2 regions of the Cellulomonas sp. NEAU-ZC6 genome follow, and region 1 is predicted to be linked to the other one. Evidence: predicted binding sites of a transcription regulator. Region 1 holds the regulator's gene; the other holds the start of a gene.
The links. The regulator HspR, encoded in region 1, represses chaperone genes until heat shock. The targets are predictions, from matches to a motif close to AAGTTGAGTCNNNNNGACTCAACTT.
Positions count from the first base shown of each region.

Region 2: a site for HspR is predicted at 3,704-3,728, ahead of clpB (ATP-dependent chaperone ClpB). Genes of this name have one in related genera too.

Region 1 is NZ_JBXFYH010000004.1:253,444-263,154, reverse strand. It holds gene AC1050_RS17235 (ABC transporter substrate-binding protein) at 1-739, shown strand, start outside; gene AC1050_RS17230 (ABC transporter permease) at 811-1,722, shown strand; gene AC1050_RS17225 (ABC transporter ATP-binding protein) at 1,735-2,550, shown strand; gene AC1050_RS17220 (hypothetical protein) at 2,495-3,268, opposite strand; gene bla (class A beta-lactamase) at 3,527-4,510, opposite strand; gene AC1050_RS17210 (heat shock protein transcriptional repressor HspR) at 4,500-4,946, opposite strand; gene AC1050_RS17205 (DnaJ C-terminal domain-containing protein) at 5,014-6,024, opposite strand; gene AC1050_RS17200 (nucleotide exchange factor GrpE) at 6,101-6,676, opposite strand; gene dnaK (molecular chaperone DnaK) at 6,730-8,598, opposite strand; gene AC1050_RS17190 (SDR family oxidoreductase) at 8,884-9,711, shown strand, end outside.
Region 2 is NZ_JBXFYH010000002.1:121,488-131,198, forward strand. It holds gene AC1050_RS10590 (glycoside hydrolase family 26 protein) at 1-1,487, opposite strand, end outside; gene AC1050_RS10595 (glycosyltransferase) at 1,480-3,150, opposite strand; gene clpB (ATP-dependent chaperone ClpB) at 3,796-6,408, shown strand; gene AC1050_RS10605 (DedA family protein) at 6,520-7,194, shown strand; gene AC1050_RS10610 (UdgX family uracil-DNA binding protein) at 7,187-7,846, shown strand; gene AC1050_RS10615 (FAD-dependent oxidoreductase) at 7,871-8,962, opposite strand; gene AC1050_RS10620 (DUF3800 domain-containing protein) at 9,103-9,711, shown strand, end outside.

The sequences.
Region 1 (9,711 bases):
GGTGAGCGGGAACATCGACTTCGGGGTGGCCGGCGTGCCGTCCGCGGTGTCGGGCACGGCCGCCGGGCAGGACGTCGTCGTGGTCGCCGCGGCGGCCGACGGCGGCTCCGGCATCATCGGCCGCGAGGGCCTGGAGGGCATCGAGCAGCTCGCCGGGCAGACGGTCGGATACCCGCAGGGCTCGTCGCAGGAGATCCTGCTGCGCCTCACCCTCGAGGCCGCCGGGATGGACGCGGACACCGACCTGGAGCTGGTCAACCTGCCGTTCTCCGACATGGCCGGCGCGCTGGAGGCCGGCCGGATCGACGCGTTCGCGAGCGCCGAGCTCGGCCCGTCGACCGCGCTGCAGGCGGGTGCCGTCGAGGTCGCCTCGCCGTACGACACCCCCGTCGGCCGCGTGAACATCGGCCTCTACACGACCGGCACGCTGATCGAGGAGGACCCCGAGCTGGTGCAGCAGGTGGTCGACACCCACGTGCGCGCCACCGAGCAGATGGCCGCGGACCCGCAGGCGTGGGCCGACGGGGTGGTCGCCGAGTTCGGCATCGACCAGGCCGTGGTCGACACCGCCGTGCAGAACATCTGGCCGCGCTGGGAGATCGACGCCGAGTACGAGAGCCAGGTCGCGGCGCTCGTCGAGCAGATGACGGCCCTGCAGCAGATCGACGGCGACGTGGACGTGTCCGCGCTGCTGGACACCACCTTCGTCGAGGCCACCGAGGCAGGCGAGGCCTCCTGACCCCGGTGCCGGCCCCGCCGCGTGCGGGGCCGGCACCCACCGGCACCACCCCACTTCCCCGAGGGAGAGACATGAGCAGCACCGAGGCCCCCGCGGCCACCGGGGTCGCCCGTCCCCGCACCCCCGCCGCGCCCACCGTCCCGGCACCCGCCGCGACGACCCCCGCGCGCACCGCCCGCCGCCGCCCGCGCGTCGGCCCGCTCCTGCTCGCCCTGCCCGTCCCCGCCCTGGTCCTCGTGCTGTGGACGCTCGGCGTGCAGCAGGCGTGGGAGCTCCCGTTCGGGATCAAGATGGGCTTCCTGCCCACGCCGCTGGAGGTCGGGCGGCGGCTGGTCGACCTGGCCGTCGGCGGCGTGGTCGACGACGCGTTCAGCGGCACGCTGCTCGCGCACCTGTGGGCCTCGACGCAGCGCGTGCTGGCCGGGTTCGCCCTGGCCGTGGCGCTCGCCGTGCCGCTCGGCGTCGTCATGGGCCGGTTCTCGCTGGCGTTCCGGATGCTCGAGCCGACGGTCAACCTCGCGCGGCCGATCCCGGTCACCGCGTGGGCGCCGCTGACCCTGCTGATCATCGGGTACGGCGACGGCTCGGCGATCTTCCTCGTGTTCCTCGCCGCGTTCTTCCCCGTGCTGCTCAACACCATCGCGGGCGTGCGCCAGGTTCCGGTCCGCCTGCTGGAGGCGGCCGCGATGCTCGGCACCCGGCCCGCGCAGGTGCTCTACAAGGTGGTGCTACCGGCCTCGATGCGGTCGATCGCCAGCGGCCTGCGGGTCGCCCTGGGCCTGGCCTGGGTGATCCTCGTGGTCGGCGAGACCGTCGGCATCAACACCGGGCTCGGCGCGATGATCACGCAAGCCCGCGACCAGTCGAAGACCGACCTCATCGTCGCCGGCATGGTCGTCATCGGCCTCTGCGGGTTCGTCGCCGACCGGCTCCTGACCGCCCTCCTCACGCTCGTCACCCGCGGGCGCCCCACCCTGACCTGAGAGGAGGAGCACATGCCTCGCATCGGCTCCGTCCGTCCCCGCCAGCCCGCCGACGTCCGCGTCGCGGGGCTCGGCAAGCAGTACGCCACCCGCTCCGGCGGCACCGTCGTGGCCATGGCCGACGTCGACCTCGACGTCCCGGCCGGCGAGTTCGTCTGCGTCGTCGGCGCCTCCGGGTGCGGCAAGAGCACGCTCCTGCGGATCCTCGCCGGCTTCGAGGACGCCTCGCTCGGCGAGGTCGCGGTCGGCGGCGCGCCCGTCACCGGTCCCGACCCCGAGCGCGGCGTCGTGTTCCAGGACTACGGCCTGTTCCCGTGGCTGTCCGTCCGGGAGAACATCGCCTACGGCCCCAGGCAGGCGCGCCTGCAGCGCGGCGTGGTCACCGAGCGCACCGACCGGTTCCTCGACGCCGTCGGGCTGACCCGGTTCGCGGACAAGTACCCCAACGAGCTGTCCGGCGGCATGCAGCAGCGCGTCGCGATCGCCCGGGTGCTGGCCAACGACCCGTCGCTCCTGCTGATGGACGAGCCGTTCGGGGCGCTCGACGCGCTCACCCGGTCCACGCTGCAGGGCGAGCTGTCCCGCATCCACCGCGAGACCGGCACGACCGTCCTGTTCGTCACGCACTCCATCGAGGAGGCGGTGTTCCTCGCCGACCGCGTGGTGGTCATGGCCGGCGGCGCCTCGCACGGCGTGCCGGGCCACGTCCGGGAGATCGTGCGCGTCGACCTCGGCGCGGACCGGGACGTGACGTCGACGGAGTTCAACGCGCTCAAGCGCCGGATCGCGGCCCTCGTGCACGAGGAGGTCGCGGCCCCGGCGGCGTGATCCGCTCGGCCGCGGCCGGCGGCGGGTAGACAACCAGCCCCTTGTGACCGCGCGGCTCGGCGAAGCCCTCCTCCTCCAGCTCGCGCTGCTGGCGGTCGGACTTCGCCGCCGCGCCGACGGTCTCGCCCGGCGCGGTGACCGCGCGGACCAGCTCCGCCGCCCGGGCCAGCACCTCGCGGCGGTCGACGTCGGGGTCACGGGTCGCGACCCGGCCGAGCCACCAGGTGGTGCGCAGCTGCGCGGGCGTGCGCATCAGGCCACGGCGCTCGGCGGGGGTGCGCTCGCCACGGTTGCGCTGCCACTGCAGGACGGCGACCGTGAGCCCGTACGCCCAGGCCGCGCCGATGCCGACGAACATCGCCGTGACCAGCTGTTCCGGGAGCGAGCGCCGCAGCACCCGGAGCAGGACGAGCACGGCGGCGCCGAGCCCGACCGTCCAGGCCAGGGCCGGCACCCGCTGCAGCGACACCGTCGTCCGGCGGTCGTCCCGGTGGTAGCGCCCGCCGGCGACGACGAGCAGCCGCCCGGGCCAGCACCACGCCGCCAGGACGGCCCGCACCGGACCGCGCACGCCGGCCGGGACCCCGTCGCACGCCGTCGTCCAGGTCACCGCGGCGACGTCCCGGAACCGCATCGGCTGCCAGCCGACCGCGGCCGCGGCGGCGTGCCGGGCTGCGCGGGTGGGCGGCACGACGGCGTCGGTGTCCGGCTGGCCCATGCCCGGCATGCTGGCGCAGCCCGCCCGCCGCCGCACGTCGGCGCCGCGCCCGCCGTGCGCGAGAGCCCCGCCGAGATGACACTTCCTGCCTGCGTGCCGGACGTCGATCACAGGCGCGGAGTGCCATCTCGGCGCAGGAGCGGGCGCAGGCAGGTGCGCCGGCCCGGCCGCATCGCCGGCGCTTTCTCGGGACGCCCCCTGGGATCGCGGCTGGGGACGCGAGAATCGGCTGGCGGTGCGGAACGGGGCGCCGCCGGGTCAGCGGGAGGTGTAGGCGGCGAGGACGATCTCGGTGGCCCGGGCGAGCACGGCGTCGTCCGGCTCGGCGTCGAACGCCGGGCGGTCGGTGAGGACGGCCAGGACGACCGGCGCGCCGTCGGGGGGCCAGAGGACCGCGATGTCGTTCCGGGAGCCGTACCGGCCGGCGGTGCCCGTCTTGTCGCCGACGACCCAGCCGTCGGGCGTGCCCGCGCGGATCGCGTCCGCGCCGGTGGTGCTACCGGTGAGCCAGCCGACGTAGGCGGCGCGCACGTCCGGAAGCAGCGCGTCGCCGAGGGCGTAGCCGGCCAGGCCGTCGGCCAGCGCGCGCGGGGTGCTGGTGCGGGGCGTCTCGCCGGGGGTGAACTGGTTGAGCCCGGGCTCGCCGGTGTCGACCTGCGTGGTGGTGTCGCCGATCCCGACGAGCGCCGCCTGCAGGGCCTCCGGTCCGCCGAGGTGCCGGAGCAGCACGTTGAACGCGCCGTTGTCGCTCACGGAGACGGCGGCCGCGGACAGCTCCGCCACCGTCATCGTGCTGCCGACCCGCTCGCCGGTCACGGGCGCGTGGCCCGCCCCGGCGACGTCCTCGGCCGTGATCGCCAGTGCCTCGTCGAGCGCCGTGGCGGGGCGGCCGGCGAGCACGGCGCCGGCGGCCAGGGCCTTGATGGTCGAGGCGTAGCCGAACCGCTCGTCGGCGCGGTGCGCGACGACGTCGCCCGTCGCGGTGTCGACGGCGTAGACGCCGACCCGCGCACCCGAGGTCGACTCCAGCGCCGCCAGGTCGTCGGCGACCGACGGGCTCAGGTCGACGGGCGCGGCGGCCGGGCTCGGGGTGGGAGACGCGCTCGCCGACGGCGCCACCGGCCCGGAAACCGTGGCGTCGCCGCCGGCGGTGCAGCCCGCGACGAGCAGGGCCGTCCCGACCGCGAGCGCCATCACGGCCCCGGCCCGGGCCACGAGCGGGCGCGTCGGCTCAGCGCCCACCGGGCCGCCACAGCACGATGGCGCCGCGCGAGCCGGTGGCGCGCGGGTCCTCGACCGGCTCGCCCGCGGTCGCGGCACGCCGCCGCTGACCACGGCCCATCGCCACGACGTCCCCCGAGGGGTGCGCGGTGAACACGCGCCGCCCGGTCTCGGTGAACGCCCGCAGGTACTCGACCTGGCGGCTGAGGCGCTCGACCTCGGACTCGAGCTCGAGGATCCGCTTGATCCCCGCGAGGTTGACGCCCTCCTCCTGGGAGAGCCGCTGCACCTCGCGGAGGGTGGCGATGTCGCGCATCGAGTAGCGGCGGCCGCGGCCGCGCGTGCGGCCGGGCTGCACGAGCCCGAGCCGGTCGTACTGCCGCAGGGTCTGCGGGTGCATGCCCGCGAGCTCGGCGGCGACCGAGATCACGTAGAGCTGGGCGTCGTCGGACGCCATCACGACCACCTCCCGACGGGTCGCGGCCCGGCGGGACGGGTGGGCCCCGTCCCGCCGGCCGGCTCGGTCACTCCTTCGCGCGGGCCAGCAGGTCGGCGCGCGGGTCCTCCCCGGACGTCGCGATGCCGAAGGCCTGCACGGCCTCCTTGGCGGCGGCGCTGAGCCGCTGCGGGACGACCACCTGCACCGTGACCAGCAGGTCGCCGGCGCCGTCGGGCCCCGGGACGCCGCGGCCCTTGACCCGCAGGGTGCGCCCGGACGGCGTGCCCGCGGGGACCTTGAGCCGGACGGTGCTGCCGTCCAGCGTCGGCACCGTGACCTCCGCGCCGAGCGCCGCCTCGTCGAACGCGACGGGCAGCGTCAGGCGCAGGTTGGTGCCGTCGAGCGCGAACACCGGGTGCGGCGTCACGCGCACGGTGACCTCGAGGTCGCCGGCGGGTGCGCCGTGCTCCCCGGGGCGGCCCTTGCCGCGCAGCCGGATCTTCTGCCCGTCCCGCACGCCCGCGGGGATGCGCGCCTTGACGGTGCGCCCCTCCACGCCGAGCTGCACGGTCGAGCCCTCCACGGCCTGCCGGAACGGCAGCGTGGTGACCGCCGACAGGTCCGCGCCGCGGCGCGCCGTGCGGGTCTGGCCGAAGCCGCCCCCGCCGAACAGCCCGCCGAGGATGTCCTCGAACCCGCCGTTGCCGCCGGCGCCGCCGGGCGCGCCGCCCTGCGGGAACCGCACGCGGCTGCCGCCGCCGCCCGCCCCGCTGAACACGCCGCCGAACAGGTCCTCGAACCCGCCGTTCGCGCCACCCGCACCACCGGGGCCACCGGCGCCCGCGCGGAACCGCGCGCCGCCGGCCATGGCCCGCAGCTGGTCGTACTGCTGGCGCTGCTCGGCGTCGGAGAGCACGGCGTAGGCCTCGCCGACCTCCTTGAACTTGGCCTCCGCGACCGCGTCGCCCGGGTTGTGGTCCGGGTGCATGGTGCGGGCCAGCTTGCGGTACGCCTTCTTGATGGCCGCGGCGTCGGCGTCCTTGGGGACGCCGAGCACGGCGTAGAAGTCCTTCTCCAGCCAGTCCTGACCGCTCACGACGCCTCCTTCCGTCCTGCCATCGTGGTGGACCCGGCCGCGCAGCACCTGCGCGGCCGGGTCCCCATCCTGCTCGTCACGCCTCCGGGTCGACGACCGCCACCCGGGCGGCGCGCACGATGCGGTCGCCCATGCGGTAGCCCGGCTGCAGCACCTGCTGCACCGTCGGCTCGGACACGTCGGCCGAGTGGCCGTGCATCAGGGCCTCGTGCACCTGCGGGTCGAACGGCTCGCCGGCCGCCCCGTACCGCTCGATGCCGAACCGGCCCAGCGTGGCCTCCAGCTTCTCGGCGATGGACGCGAACGGGCCGACCAGGTCACCGTGCTGGCGGGCCAGCTCGATGTCGTCGAGGACGCTGATCAGCGCCTCGGCGACCGAGGCGACGCCCTGGTCGCGGGCGCCGAGCGCCTCGGCCTTCGACCGCTTCACGTACGCCGAGTACTGCTGCTCGAGGTTGTAGTAGTCCGCGTTCCGGCGCTGGAGCTCGTCCAGCCGCTCGGCCGCGAGCTTCTGCGCCTCGACGAGACCCTCCAGCACCACGGCCTCCTCGGCGGCGGACGCCGCCTGCTCGGCCTCGGCCAGCACCTGCTCCTCGGCCGTCGGCTCGCGCAGCTCACCCGTCTCCGGGTCGATGCGGCGCTTGTCGGTCACGCGCGGCTGCTCCTCGGGGTCCGGTCCTCCGGTCTCCCTCGTCGGGTCCTCGCTCACTTCTTGTCACCCTCGTCGTCGACGATCTCGGCGTCCACCACGTCGTCGTCCTGCGCGGACGACCCCGTCGCACCGTCGGTCGGCTGCTCGCCGGCCGGGGCGCCCTCGGGCTGCTGGTTCGCCGAGTACAGCGCCTCGCCGATCTTCTGGCTGGCGGTGACGAGCGCCGTCTGCTTCGCGGTGACCTCGGCCAGGTCGTCGCCCTCGAGCGCCTTCTTCAGGTCGTCGACGGCCGAGCGGACCTCGGTCTTGACGTCGTCGGGCAGCTTGTCGTCGTTGTCGGTCAGCAGCTTCTCGGTGGAGTACACCAGCTGCTCGGCGGAGTTGCGGGTCTCCGCCTCCTCACGACGCGCCTTGTCCTCGGCGGCGTGCGCCTCGGCCTCCTTGACCATGCGGTCGATCTCGTCCTTCGGCAGGCCGGACCCGCCGGAGATCGTCATCGACTGCTCCTTGCCCGTGCCGCGGTCCTTGGCGGACACGTGCACGATGCCGTTCGCGTCGATGTCGAAGGTGACCTCGACCTGCGGGACGCCGCGCGGCGCCGGCGCGATGCCGGTCAGCTCGAACGTGCCCAGCGGCTTGTTGTCCCGGGCGAACTCGCGCTCGCCCTGGAACACCTGGATCAGCACCGACGGCTGGTTGTCCTCGGCCGTCGAGAAGATCTCGGAGCGCTTGGTCGGGATGGCGGTGTTGCGCTCGATGAGCTTGGTCATCACGCCGCCCTTGGTCTCGATGCCGAGGCTCAGCGGGGTGACGTCGATCAGCAGGACGTCCTTGCGGTCGCCCTTGATGACACCGGCCTGCAGCGCGGCGCCGACGGCCACGACCTCGTCCGGGTTGACGCCCTTGTTGGGCTCCTTGCCGCCGGTGAGCTCGCGCACCACGTCGGCGACGGCCGGCATGCGGGTGGAGCCGCCGACGAGCACGACGTGGTCGATGTCGGCCAGCTTGATGCCCGCGTCGCGGATGACCGCGTTGAACGGCGCCTTGGTGCGCTCGAGCAGGTCGGCCGTCATCTGCTGGAACTGCGCCCGGGTGAGCTTCTCGTCCAGGTGGATCGGGCCGTTCTCCGACATCGAGAGGTACTGCAGGCTGATGTTGGTGCTGGTCGCGGACGACAGCTCCTTCTTGGCCTGCTCCGCCGCCTCGCGCAGCCGCTGCAGCGCGATCTTGTCCTTGGACAGGTCGACGCCGGTCGAGTTCTTCACCTGGCCGACCAGCCACTCGACGATCCGGTTGTCCCAGTCGTCGCCGCCGAGGCGGTTGTCGCCGGAGGTCGCGCGGACCTCGATCGTCGAGAAGTCGTCGTCCTTGCCCACCTCGAGCAAGGAGACGTCGAACGTGCCGCCACCGAGGTCGAAGACGAGGATCAGCTCGTCCTCCTTGCCGCGCTCCAGCCCGTAGGCGAGGGCGGCCGCGGTGGGCTCGTTGACGATGCGCAGGACGTTGAGGCCCGCGATCTGGCCGGCGTCCTTGGTCGCCTGGCGCTCGGCGTCGTTGAAGTACGCCGGGACGGTGATGACCGCGTCGGTGACGGGCTCGCCCAGGTACTCCTCGGCGTCGCGCTTGAGCTTGCCGAGCACGCGGGCGGAGATCTCCTGCGCCGTGTACTTCTTGTCGTCGATCTCGGTCGTCCAGTCCGTGCCGATGTGGCGCTTGACCGAGGCGATGGTGCGGTCGACGTTGGTGACCGCCTGGCGCTTGGCGACCTCACCGACGAGGACCTCGCCGGTCTTGGAGAAGGCGACGACCGAGGGGGTCGTGCGCGCGCCCTCCGCGTTGGCGATGACGGTGGGCTCCCCGCCCTCGAGGACGGCGACCACGGAGTTCGTGGTGCCCAGGTCGATGCCGACTGCTCGTGCCATGTCTGTGCTCCTTCGTCGTGCTGCGTGGTCCGGCGTCCGGAGCCGCCCCGGGACTGGGACGGCGGCGCCTTGAGCCTGCTGCGCTCAAGTCTGCGTCGGCGGTCGCCGGTTGGCAACTTCGCGGCGTCGAACTTGAGTCTGCCTGGCTCAACTACGGATCGCCGCGCCGCATTCCCGGGCCGGGCGCAGGCACGGATCGGCAGGTCCTGGTTGCGGTCGGGGCCGCGCCCGACGCTGGTACGACCACGCCACCGAGCCGACCCCCTCGACCACAGGAGCCCCACCGTGCCTCGTACCCCGCACCTGTCCCTGCCCGACCTGACCGGCCGGCGCGCCGTCGTGACCGGAGCCAGCGACGGCATCGGCCTCGGCATCGCGCAGCGGCTCGCCGTCGCCGGAGCCGAGGTCGTGCTCCCCGTCCGCAACGTCGCCAAGGGCGAGGCGGCGCTCGACCGCATCCGCGGGGCGTACGCCGGCGCCCGCGTCTCGCTGCGGCACCTCGACCTGGCGTCGCTCGACTCCGTCGCCGCGCTGGGCCTGCTGCTCCGCACCGAGGGCGACCCGATCCACCTGCTGGTCAACAACGCCGGGCTCATGACGCCGCCGGAGCGGCAGACCACCGTCGACGGGCTCGAGCTGCAGCTCGGCACGAACCACGTCGGGCACGTCGCGCTGGTCGCGCACCTGCTCCCGCTGCTGTCCGCCGGCCGGGCGCGCGTGACCTCCCAGATCAGCGTCGCCGCCCGGAGCGGGGCGATGCACTGGGACGACGTCAGCTGGGAGACCTCCTACGACGGCCGCCGCGCCTACAGCCAGTCCAAGATCGCGCTCGGGCTGTTCGGGCTCGAGCTCGACCGCCGCAGCCGCGCCGAGGGCTGGGGCATCACGAGCAACCTGTCGCACCCCGGGGTCGCCCCGACCAGCCTGCTCTCGGCGCGGCCCGAGCTCGGCCGCGAGCGCGACACCCCGCAGATCGGGGTGATCCGCCGGCTGTCCCGCGCGGGGATCCTGCTCGGCACGGTGGACAGCGCGCAGCTGCCCGCGCTGTACGCGGCGACGTCCCCGCAGGCACGGGGCGGGCGGCTCTACGGCCCCGCCGGACCGGGCCACCTC
Region 2 (9,711 bases), on a different contig from region 1:
ATGCCGGCGCGGAACGCCTCGAGGCTGTTGGCCCGCGAGTCGACCCGCCAGTCGTTCGTCGCCAGCTGGCCGTCGACGTAGGTGCTGACCGCGAGGTTGAACCACGCGAAGCCGATCACGTCGTCGTTGGCGCCGGGGTCGAAGCCCTCGAAGAACGACTTCACCCAGGCGGGCTTGGTGCCGCCGATCTCGGACGCGCCGACCTCGGCCAGCAGGATCTTCTTGTCCGTGATCGCCCGGAGCTGCTCGAGCGTCCGGCCGTAGGTGTACGAGAACGTCGAGTCGTTGTCCGCCTTGTACGGCGGACGCTGGTAGCCGGAGAGGCCGACCCAGTCGACGTACGCGTCGCCGGGGTAGAGCGCCTGCAGGAACTCCTGGCTCTGGTTGGCCGCCGGCAGGTTGTTGACGATGTTCGGCGCCCACACCCAGACGACGTACTGGTTGGCACCGTTGGCCTCGAAGATGTCGTGCACGTGCTGCCACATCTGCACGAAGTCGCCGACGCCGTTGCCGTTGATCGGCGCGCCGGAGCCGGTCTGCTCGGCCCAGGGGTACCAGACGCCGTTCATCTCGTGGTCGAGCCGGATGGCCAGCGGCAAGCCGGTGGCGGCGATGTCCTGCGCGTACTTGGTCAGGTAGGCGTCGAAGTCGCCGGCGAGGATCCGCGGCAGGCTGTAGGCCGGCTCGTCCACGACGTCGTTCTTCGAGGCGATCGGGCGCGACTCCCAGGTGAGCATCGGCAGCATGTCGCGCTCCCAGGCCCGCGTGACCGCGTTGGCCCGGAAGTCCTCGTCCCAGCCGCCGAAGTAGCCGACCATGTTCTGCGTCTGGCCGACGTCGGAGGCCGCCGCGTCGAACGTGGCCCAGTTGAACGGGGCCTGCTCGGTGTACATGCCGAAGTAGCGGGACGACGGGTCCACCAGCTCGGCCTTGGTGGGCGCGGTCGGCTTGGTCGGCGTCGCGGGCGGCGCCGTCGGGTTGCTCGGCACCGGCGTGCTCGGGTTGTTCGGCGTGGCGCCGCCGGAGCCCGCGCCGGCGCCGCCGGCCGCGGCCTTGGAGCCGCTGCGGGAGCCGGACTTCGAGCCCGACGACGTCGAGCCCGTGGACTTCTTGCCGGCGTCGGCCTCGGCGGCGGCCGCCGCGGCCTCGCGCTCGGCCTGGGCCTTGGCGCCGTCGGCCTCGCCCTTCTTGCGGGCGGCCTGCTCGTCGGCCAGGACGTCCCGGAGGGCGTCGGCCTGGGAGCGGCTGGCCTGCAGCTGCCCCTCCAGCTCGGCGTTGCGGGCCTGGAGCGCGAGCTCCTCGGCCGTCGGCTCGTTGGCGGCGGCCCCCACGATCGAGGAGACCGTCGGGGTGTTCCACACCACCAGGGTGATCGCCAGGAGCGCCACGGCGATGGTCGCGGTCGCGATGCGCGCCCGCATGGTCATCCGGCCCATCGTGGGCGCCCACCAGGCCTTGCCGGTGTGCGTGCTCGGTGCGTCAGACATAGAGGAGTGCCTCCAGGGCGAACAGGATCACGGCGATCCCGTAGGGGATGGCGGCCAGCGGGTTGAGCCGCTTGCGGGTCGGGGCGGGGGCAGCCGTACGGGCCTGCCGCCGCGAGCTCTCGGGGAGCGTGGCGAGCGCCGCCTGCCGGTCGGGCGCGGCCAGGTCGGGTGCGGCCAGCACGGCAGCAGCGGCGGGGGCGTTCTCCGGCGCGTCGCCGGCCGCGAGGGCGGCGGGCGAGACGTGCGCGTGGACCGGGGTGCCCGGGTCCGTGGCGTGGTCGCGCTGCGTCGGGAAGCCGCCGGTCGCGTCGGCCGACGTCCGGTCGACGACGTCCACCGGGGCGGGTCCGGCCATCAGGCCGAGCTCGGCCTCGAGCGACTGGTCCGTCGGGGTCTCCTCGGAGAACCCCGGGTCGCCACCGGCGTAGGCGCCGGCGCGGGTGCCCCAGCCGGAGGCGTGCGCCATCCGCAGGAAGCCGAGCAGGCGGACCGGCATGAGGAAGAACGTCGACACGATGATGAAGATCGGGAGCCGGAAGAAGTCGCTGGGGACCTCCTGCAGGTGCCGGATCTGGCGGATCGCCATCGACAGCACGGAGGACACGACCATCAGGCCGATGACCCAGAACCAGCCGGCCTGCGCGCCGTAGGTCTCCAGCATCGCCTCGTAGAGGTTGACGCCGGTGCCGCTGACGGACCGGTAGATCCAGCCGGCGATCGTGCCGACCAGCAGGAACGGCAGGATGATGTCGGCGAGGAAGAAGATCGACAGCACCGGCGCGTGCCCGAGCATCCAGGGCAGCATCCGCAGGGTGTTGTACTGCGACCCGCGCGCCCAGCGCAGCTGCTGCTTGAACAGCTTCTTCACCTGCAGCGGAGCGTCCGTGTAGACCAGGCTCGTGTGCTGGTAGACGGTGCGGTAGCCCTGCTTCAGCGTGAGGTTGGTCAGGGTGCGGTCGTCGGAGACCTCGAGGAACACGCCCATGAACCGCTGCGTCATGAAGTCGTGCATGACCTCCATGAGGATGTGCCGGCGGAACGCGATCGTGCGGCCCGGGAGGCAGCCGACCTGGCCGAGCACCGACTGCGCGGGCATCGAGTAGAGCGACCGCGAGTTCTCGAGCCAGTCCGCCCAGCGGGTGATCCAGGAGCGCGACGGCTCCAGGATGCGCTGGCGGGTGGTGACGCCGCCGACGTTCGAGTCCTTGAACGGCTTGATGAGCTCGGACAGCGCGCCCGGCGTCCAGACCGTGTCGGAGTCGAGCAGCACGGTGATGTCGTACTTCGACAGCTCGGTGCCGATCTTGACGGCGTTGCGCTTGCCCGGGATCGGGGTGTGCACCCAGCGCACGAGGGGCGCGAACTCGTCGCAGACCGCCTCGAGGTCCGGGTTCCGCTTGCCGTTGATGACGACGATGACCTCGTCGGGGCGCTGCTCGGTGACGCGGGTCAGCACGTCGCGGAACAGGTCGAGCGGCTCGTCCACGACGGGGACGATGACGCTGGTGGTCTCGTGGTGCTCGGCCGTCCACGGGCGGTACCGCCGGGACAGGCCCACCTTGAGGAGCCAGAGGGCCCACACGAGGCCGGAGAAGATCGTGAACAGGTACAGCTCGGCGTTGTCGTCGAGCATGTGCCGGATCTGCAGGATGAAGATGAACATCGCTCACCTCGGCGCTGGTCGGGAGGGGAAGAGCCAGCGGCGACGGTGACGCGGCGAAGAGGACGAGATCGGAGAGCGCATCCCCGGCGAGGACGCCGGCGGGCGGAGCGCGGTCCGCTGTGACTCGGTGACGGGCGATCTGGGCAGGGGTGTCACCCGAAAGGGCGGGCGACGAGGTGGTGGCGGACGATCCTGTGAGCCGGATGTGCTCCCGGCCGACGGTGGTCCAAGAGTGTTGGTCGCGACCTCCGCAGCGCAACTCTCTTCGGGCGAATCGGGCACCGTTTGTGACATGTGCCACACGAGCGCTGTCCGGTTTGCGGGCATATGCGCAGATGACAGACGTGCAACTCGGACATGCAAGGACGTTTGCGACGCTCGGTCGAGCTCCTGGTCAGATGCGAGATCGGCGATGTCGTGCATGTGTCGCGCGCGGGTCGGGCGAGTGAACATGGTCACAACGGGTCATGACAGATGTCAGTGTCATGACGGGATGTGACTGCGCGTGTGACACGGCGGGGCGGGAAGGGGTCCGCCCCGGGGTCGACGGCGAGAGTTGAGCGGAATACGCTCAACTTCGGCACGGTTGCGCCGGGTGCCCGGCGGGACGTGCCGGGCCTCGAGGACTCACGCACGGAGGGGACGTTGGACGCGAAGCTGACCACCAAGACGCAGGAGGCGCTCGGCGACGCCATCCAGCAGGCGACGGCCGCCGGGAACCCGCAGCTGGAGCCGGCGCACCTGCTGAACGCGCTGCTCGCGCAGGAGGGCGGGGTGGCCACCGGGCTGCTCGACGCCGTCGGCGCCGACCGCCAGGCGCTCGGCCGCGCCGTGCGCGCCGTCCTGGTCGGCCTGCCCGCCGCCACCGGGTCGTCGGTCGTGCAGCCCGTGCCGTCCCGCGCGACGGGTGCGGCGCTCGACGCCGCGAACGCCGAGGCGCGCACGCTCGGTGACGACTACGTCTCCACCGAGCACCTGCTGCTCGGCATCGCCGCCGGGCAGACCGGGGTCGCCGACGCGCTGCGCGCGCAGGGTGCCTCCCGGGACGCGCTCGCCGCGGCGCTGCCGTCGGTGCGCGGCTCGGCCCGCGTCACCAGCCCGAACCCCGAGGGCACCTACAAGGCGCTCGAGCAGTACGGCGTCGACCTCACCGAGCGCGCCCGCGACGGCAAGCTCGACCCCGTGATCGGCCGGGACGCCGAGATCCGCCGGGTGATCCAGGTGCTGTCCCGGCGCACCAAGAACAACCCCGTGCTGATCGGCGAGCCCGGCGTCGGCAAGACCGCCGTGGTCGAGGGGCTCGCGCAGCGCATCGTCGCCGGGGACGTCCCCGAGTCGCTGCGCGGCAAGCGGCTGGTCTCGCTGGACCTCGCGGCGATGGTCGCGGGCGCCAAGTACCGCGGCGAGTTCGAGGAGCGGCTCAAGGCCGTCCTGACGGAGATCACCTCCTCCGAGGGCGAGGTCGTCACGTTCATCGACGAGCTGCACACCGTCGTCGGCGCGGGCGCCGGCGGCGAGGGGGCCATGGACGCCGGCAACATGCTCAAGCCGATGCTCGCCCGCGGCGAGCTGCGGCTGGTCGGCGCCACCACGCTGGACGAGTACCGCGAGCGGATCGAGAAGGACCCCGCCCTGGAGCGCCGGTTCCAGCAGGTGTACGTCGGGGAGCCGTCCGTCGAGGACACCGTCGCCATCCTGCGCGGGCTGAAGGAGCGGTACGAGGCGCACCACAAGGTGACGATCGCCGACGCCGCGCTCGTCGCGGCCGCCGCGCTGTCCGACCGGTACATCACCGGCCGCCAGCTGCCCGACAAGGCCATCGACCTGGTCGACGAGGCCGCGTCCCGGCTGCGCATGGAGCTGGACTCCTCGCCGGTCGAGATCGACGAGCTGCAGCGGGCCGTGACCCGGCTCGAGATGGAGGAGGTCGTGCTCTCCGAGGCCGACGACCCCGCCTCGCGCGAGCGGCTGGAGAAGCTGCGCGCCGACCTGGCCGACCGCCGCGAGGAGCTGGCCGGGCTCACCGCGCGGTGGGAGAAGGAGAAGGCCGGGCACAACCTGGTCGGCGACCTCAAGGCGCGCCTGGACGAGCTCCGGTCCACCGCGGACCGGCTGCTGCGCGAGGGCGACCTGTCCGGCGCCGCGCGCATCCAGTACGGCGAGATCCCGGCCGTCGAGCAGGAGATCGCCGCCGCCGAGGAGCGCGAGCGCGCCACCGACGCCCTGGTCCTGGCGGAGCACGACGCCGCGCCGATGATCGCGGACAAGGTCGGCCCCGACGAGATCGCCGAGGTCGTCGCCATGTGGACCGGCATCCCCGCCGGCCGCCTGCTCGAGGGCGAGACGGCCAAGCTGCTCCGCATGGAGGAGGTGCTCGGCGAGCGCCTGATCGGGCAGCGCACGGCGGTCGCCGCCGTGTCCGACGCGGTGCGCCGCTCCCGCGCGGGCATCGCCGACCCCGACCGGCCGACGGGCTCGTTCCTGTTCCTCGGCCCGACCGGCGTCGGCAAGACCGAGCTGGCCAAGGCGCTCGCGGACTTCCTGTTCGACGACGAGCGCGCCATGGTGCGGATCGACATGTCCGAGTACGCCGAGCGGCACTCGGTGGCGCGCCTGATCGGGGCGCCCCCGGGCTACGTCGGCTACGAGGAGGGCGGCCAGCTCACCGAGGCCGTCCGGCGCCGCCCGTACTCCGTGCTGCTGCTGGACGAGGTCGAGAAGGCGCACCCCGAGGTGTTCGACATCCTGCTGCAGGTGCTGGACGACGGCCGGCTGACCGACGGCCAGGGGCGCACCGTCGACTTCCGGAACGTCATCCTGGTCCTGACGTCCAACCTCGGCTCGCAGTTCCTCGTCGACCCGCTGCTCGACCCGGCCGGCCGCCGGGACGCCGTGATGGGCGCCGTGCGCGAGGCGTTCAAGCCGGAGTTCCTCAACCGGCTGGACGACGTCGTGCTGTTCGACCCGCTGTCGCTGGCCGAGATCACCCGGATCGTCGACCTGCAGGTGGCGGCGCTCGCCGCCCGGCTCCGCGACCGGCGGCTCACGCTGGACGTCGACCCGGCCGCCCGGGAGTGGCTCGCCATGGAGGGGTTCGACCCCGCCTACGGCGCCCGGCCGCTGCGGCGCCTGGTGCAGCGCGAGATCGGCGACCGGCTGGCCCGGCTGCTGCTGGCCGGCGAGGTGCACGACGGGGACACCGTCCGCGTCACCCGGTCCACGCAGGAGGGCGAGGGGCTGGCGCTGGCCCGCGCCTGACGCCTCGCTCGTCGATGACGGCGGCGGAGGTGCGCCCGAGGCGGTACGCACCCCCGCCGCCGTCGTCGTCCCCCAGGCCGCCGCGTCGCGGGCGTGCGACGATCGATCGCGATGATCGCCACCGTCGTCCGCACCGCCCCGGCCGCGGCCCAGGGCTCCGGCGCCGAGCTCACCGGCCTGGCCGGCTGGGTGGTCGGCGTCATCGAGGCGCTCGGCCCGCTCGGCGTCGGCCTGATCGTGGCGCTCGAGAACCTGTTCCCGCCCATCCCGTCCGAGGTCGTGCTGCCCGTCGCCGGCTACGTCGCGAGCCAGGGGCAGATGAACCTGGTCGCGGCCGTCGTCGCCGCGACGGCCGGCGCCGTGGCCGGGGCGTGGCTCCTGTACGGCCTCGGCGCCTGGTTCGGCCGGGACCGCCTGCGCCGGTGGCTCGAGGTGATCCCCCTCATGGAGGTGGAGGACCTGGACCGCGCCGAGGCGTGGTTCGACCGGCACGGCGGCGCCGCGGTGCTGATCGGGCGGTGCGTGCCCGTCGTGCGGTCGCTGGTGTCCGTCCCGGCCGGGCTCGAGCGGATGCCGCAGGGGAGGTTCCTGCTCTACACCGCGATCGGCTCGGCGGTCTGGAACAGCCTGCTGATTGTCGGCGGGTACGTGCTCGGCGCCCGGTGGCAGGACATCGGGCACTACTCCGACTCCATCAACTACGCGGTGTACGCCGCGATCGTCCTCGTCGTGGTCCGGTTCGTCTGGACCCGCCTGCGCCGCCGGAGCAGCGCCGGCCGTGGCTGAGCGCCGAGCCGCGCCGGACCGCCCGGGCGCCCAGGAGTGGGTGCCGCCGGACGCCGACGTCGACGCGCTCGCCGCGGCCGCCCCGGGGTGCCGTGGCTGCGAGCTGTGGGCGCCCGCCACCCAGGTGGTGTTCTCCAGCGGGCCGGCGCACGCCCGTCTGGTCCTGGTCGGCGAGCAGCCCGGCGACCGCGAGGACCTCGCGGGGGAGCCGTTCGTCGGGCCGGCCGGGCGGCTGCTGCACGACGCCCTCGCCGACGCCGGGGTCGACCCCGCCGACGTCTACCTGACCAACGCGGTCAAGCACTTCCGGTTCACCGAGCGCGGCAAGCGCCGCCTGCACACGAGCCCCGCCGTCGCGCACGTGCGCGCCTGCCTGCCCTGGCTCACCGCCGAGCTCGCCGCCGTCCGCCCGCGGGTCGTCGTGTGCCTGGGCGCCACCGCGGCCCGCGCCGTGCTCGGCCGGGACGTCACCGTCGGCGAGCTGCGCGGCCGGGTGCTGGACGAGCACCCGGCGGACGCGCCCGACGCCGCCGTGCTGGTCACGGCGCACCCGTCGGCGCTGCTGCGGCTCCGCGGCCGGGACGGCTGGGACGAGGCCCGGGCGGCGCTGGTCGACGACCTCCGCACCGCCGCGGCGGCCACCGGGTCCTGACCAGCCCGCGGCCCGGCGGCTCGCTCAGGCGAACAGCTCGGCCATCGCCGAGGAGTACAGGTCGGCGCCCTTCATCCGGCTGGTCTCCTCCGCGCCGAGCACCCGGCGCACCCCGTCATCGCCGACCACCTGCGACGCCCCGCCCGTACGGCCCAGCGGCAGCACGATCCGCTCCGGCGCCGGCGCGTAGGTCGCGGCCGGCTCCCGCCCGTCCAACGCCGCCCGGATGTTCGCGGCCACCACCTCCGCGTGCGCCCGCGCGGCGGACGCGCGCTTGGACTCCGGCACGTCGGTGATGTCGCCGACCGCCCACACCGTCCGGTGCCCGGCGAGCGCCAGCGTCGGCCCGACCCGCACCTCGCCGAGCCCGTTGCGCGCCGCCGCGAGGTCCCCGGCCAGGTAGTCGCTGGCCGGCAGGTTGCCGTGGCAGCGGAACCACATCTGGGCCTCGACGCGCACGCCGGCCTCCGTGTGCACCACGAACGGCTCGCGCACGCCGACGTCGACGGGCGGCAGGTAGCCCAGCCGCGACCCGAGCACGAAGTCCACGCGGCCGTCGAGCTGCGCGTGCACCGCGGCCCGCAGCTCAGGCAGGTAGTCGCCGCTGGTCAGCGCGTCGTCCGCCTGGTCGACCACCGTGATCCGCAGGTGCGGGTAGGTGTCCAGCAACTCGCCGACCAGCTCCAGGCCGACCGCGCCCGCACCCACGACGAGCACCCGCTCGACCTGCTCGAGGCCCTGGCGCATCCGGGCCAGGCGGGCCCGTGCCACCACCGTCTCCGACTCGATGAACTTGGCGGGGAACGGGTACGCCGTTCCCGTCGCCAGCACCAGGTGGTCGGCGTCCAGCGCGGTGCCGTCCGCGAGCCGGACCTGGGTCGACGTCGCCCGCTCCACGCGCTGCTGCACGACGCGGCCGCGGTCCAGCAGCCCGTCGTAGCCGAAGAACACCCGGTCCTCCCAGAGGGGGTCGACCGCCGCCCGCAGCGCCGCGGAGGCGTGCACGAACGCGTCCTTCGGCTCCACCAGGACCACGTCCGCGACGTCGTCCAGCAGTGCCGCCACCCGCGTCCCGCCGTACCCGCCACCGACGACGACGACCCGTCCCGCTGCCATGTCCTGCCCCTCTCGCCCGTGCGACCGCGCTGGTCGGGCGGCCCTGCGTCCAGCGTCCCACCGGGCGCGGGCGCCGGACCGGGACGCAAGGCCCGGTCCGGGTCGGTTGAGTACCCGCAGGTTCTCTAGCGTCGCTGATCGTGACCCCACTCCACGACGCGGGGCCGGGCTCGAGAGCCGGGCAGCTCAGCCGGCTGCTCTACGTCGACGACTCCGGCAGCGAACGATCCGGGCTGATCGTCTACGGCTGGGTCGAGGTGCAGCCGGCGGAGTGGTCGGACGCCCAGCGCACCTGGCTCGAGCTGCGCAAGGACCTGGTGCGCGCGTACGGGATACCGGTCCGGCACGAGCTGCACTGCACCAAGTACGTCAACGGCCGTGCCCGTGTCTCGGTCGACCCGCCACCACGATTCCGGGAGGGCGATCGGGTCCTCTGGAAGGACCTGGGCCGCGAGGTCGCGGTCCGGTGCCTGGCCGCCCTCGCGGGTTCCGTCCACCTCCGCGTCGGTGCGGTCTTCCGGCGCGTCCCGGACCGGGGGGCGGCGTACGGCCGGGCGAAGTACCTGACCTATGCGGACTTCGTGGCGGACCTCGACACCGAGCTCCGCGGCGCGGGGACGTTCGGGCTCGTGACCATGGACGGTGACGACCCGCACTACCGGGACGCGCACCGGAGGCTCAGGCTGCGCGACCGGCACATCATCGAGGACCCGGTGCCGCACGACAGCCGGGTGTCGCAGTGGACGCAG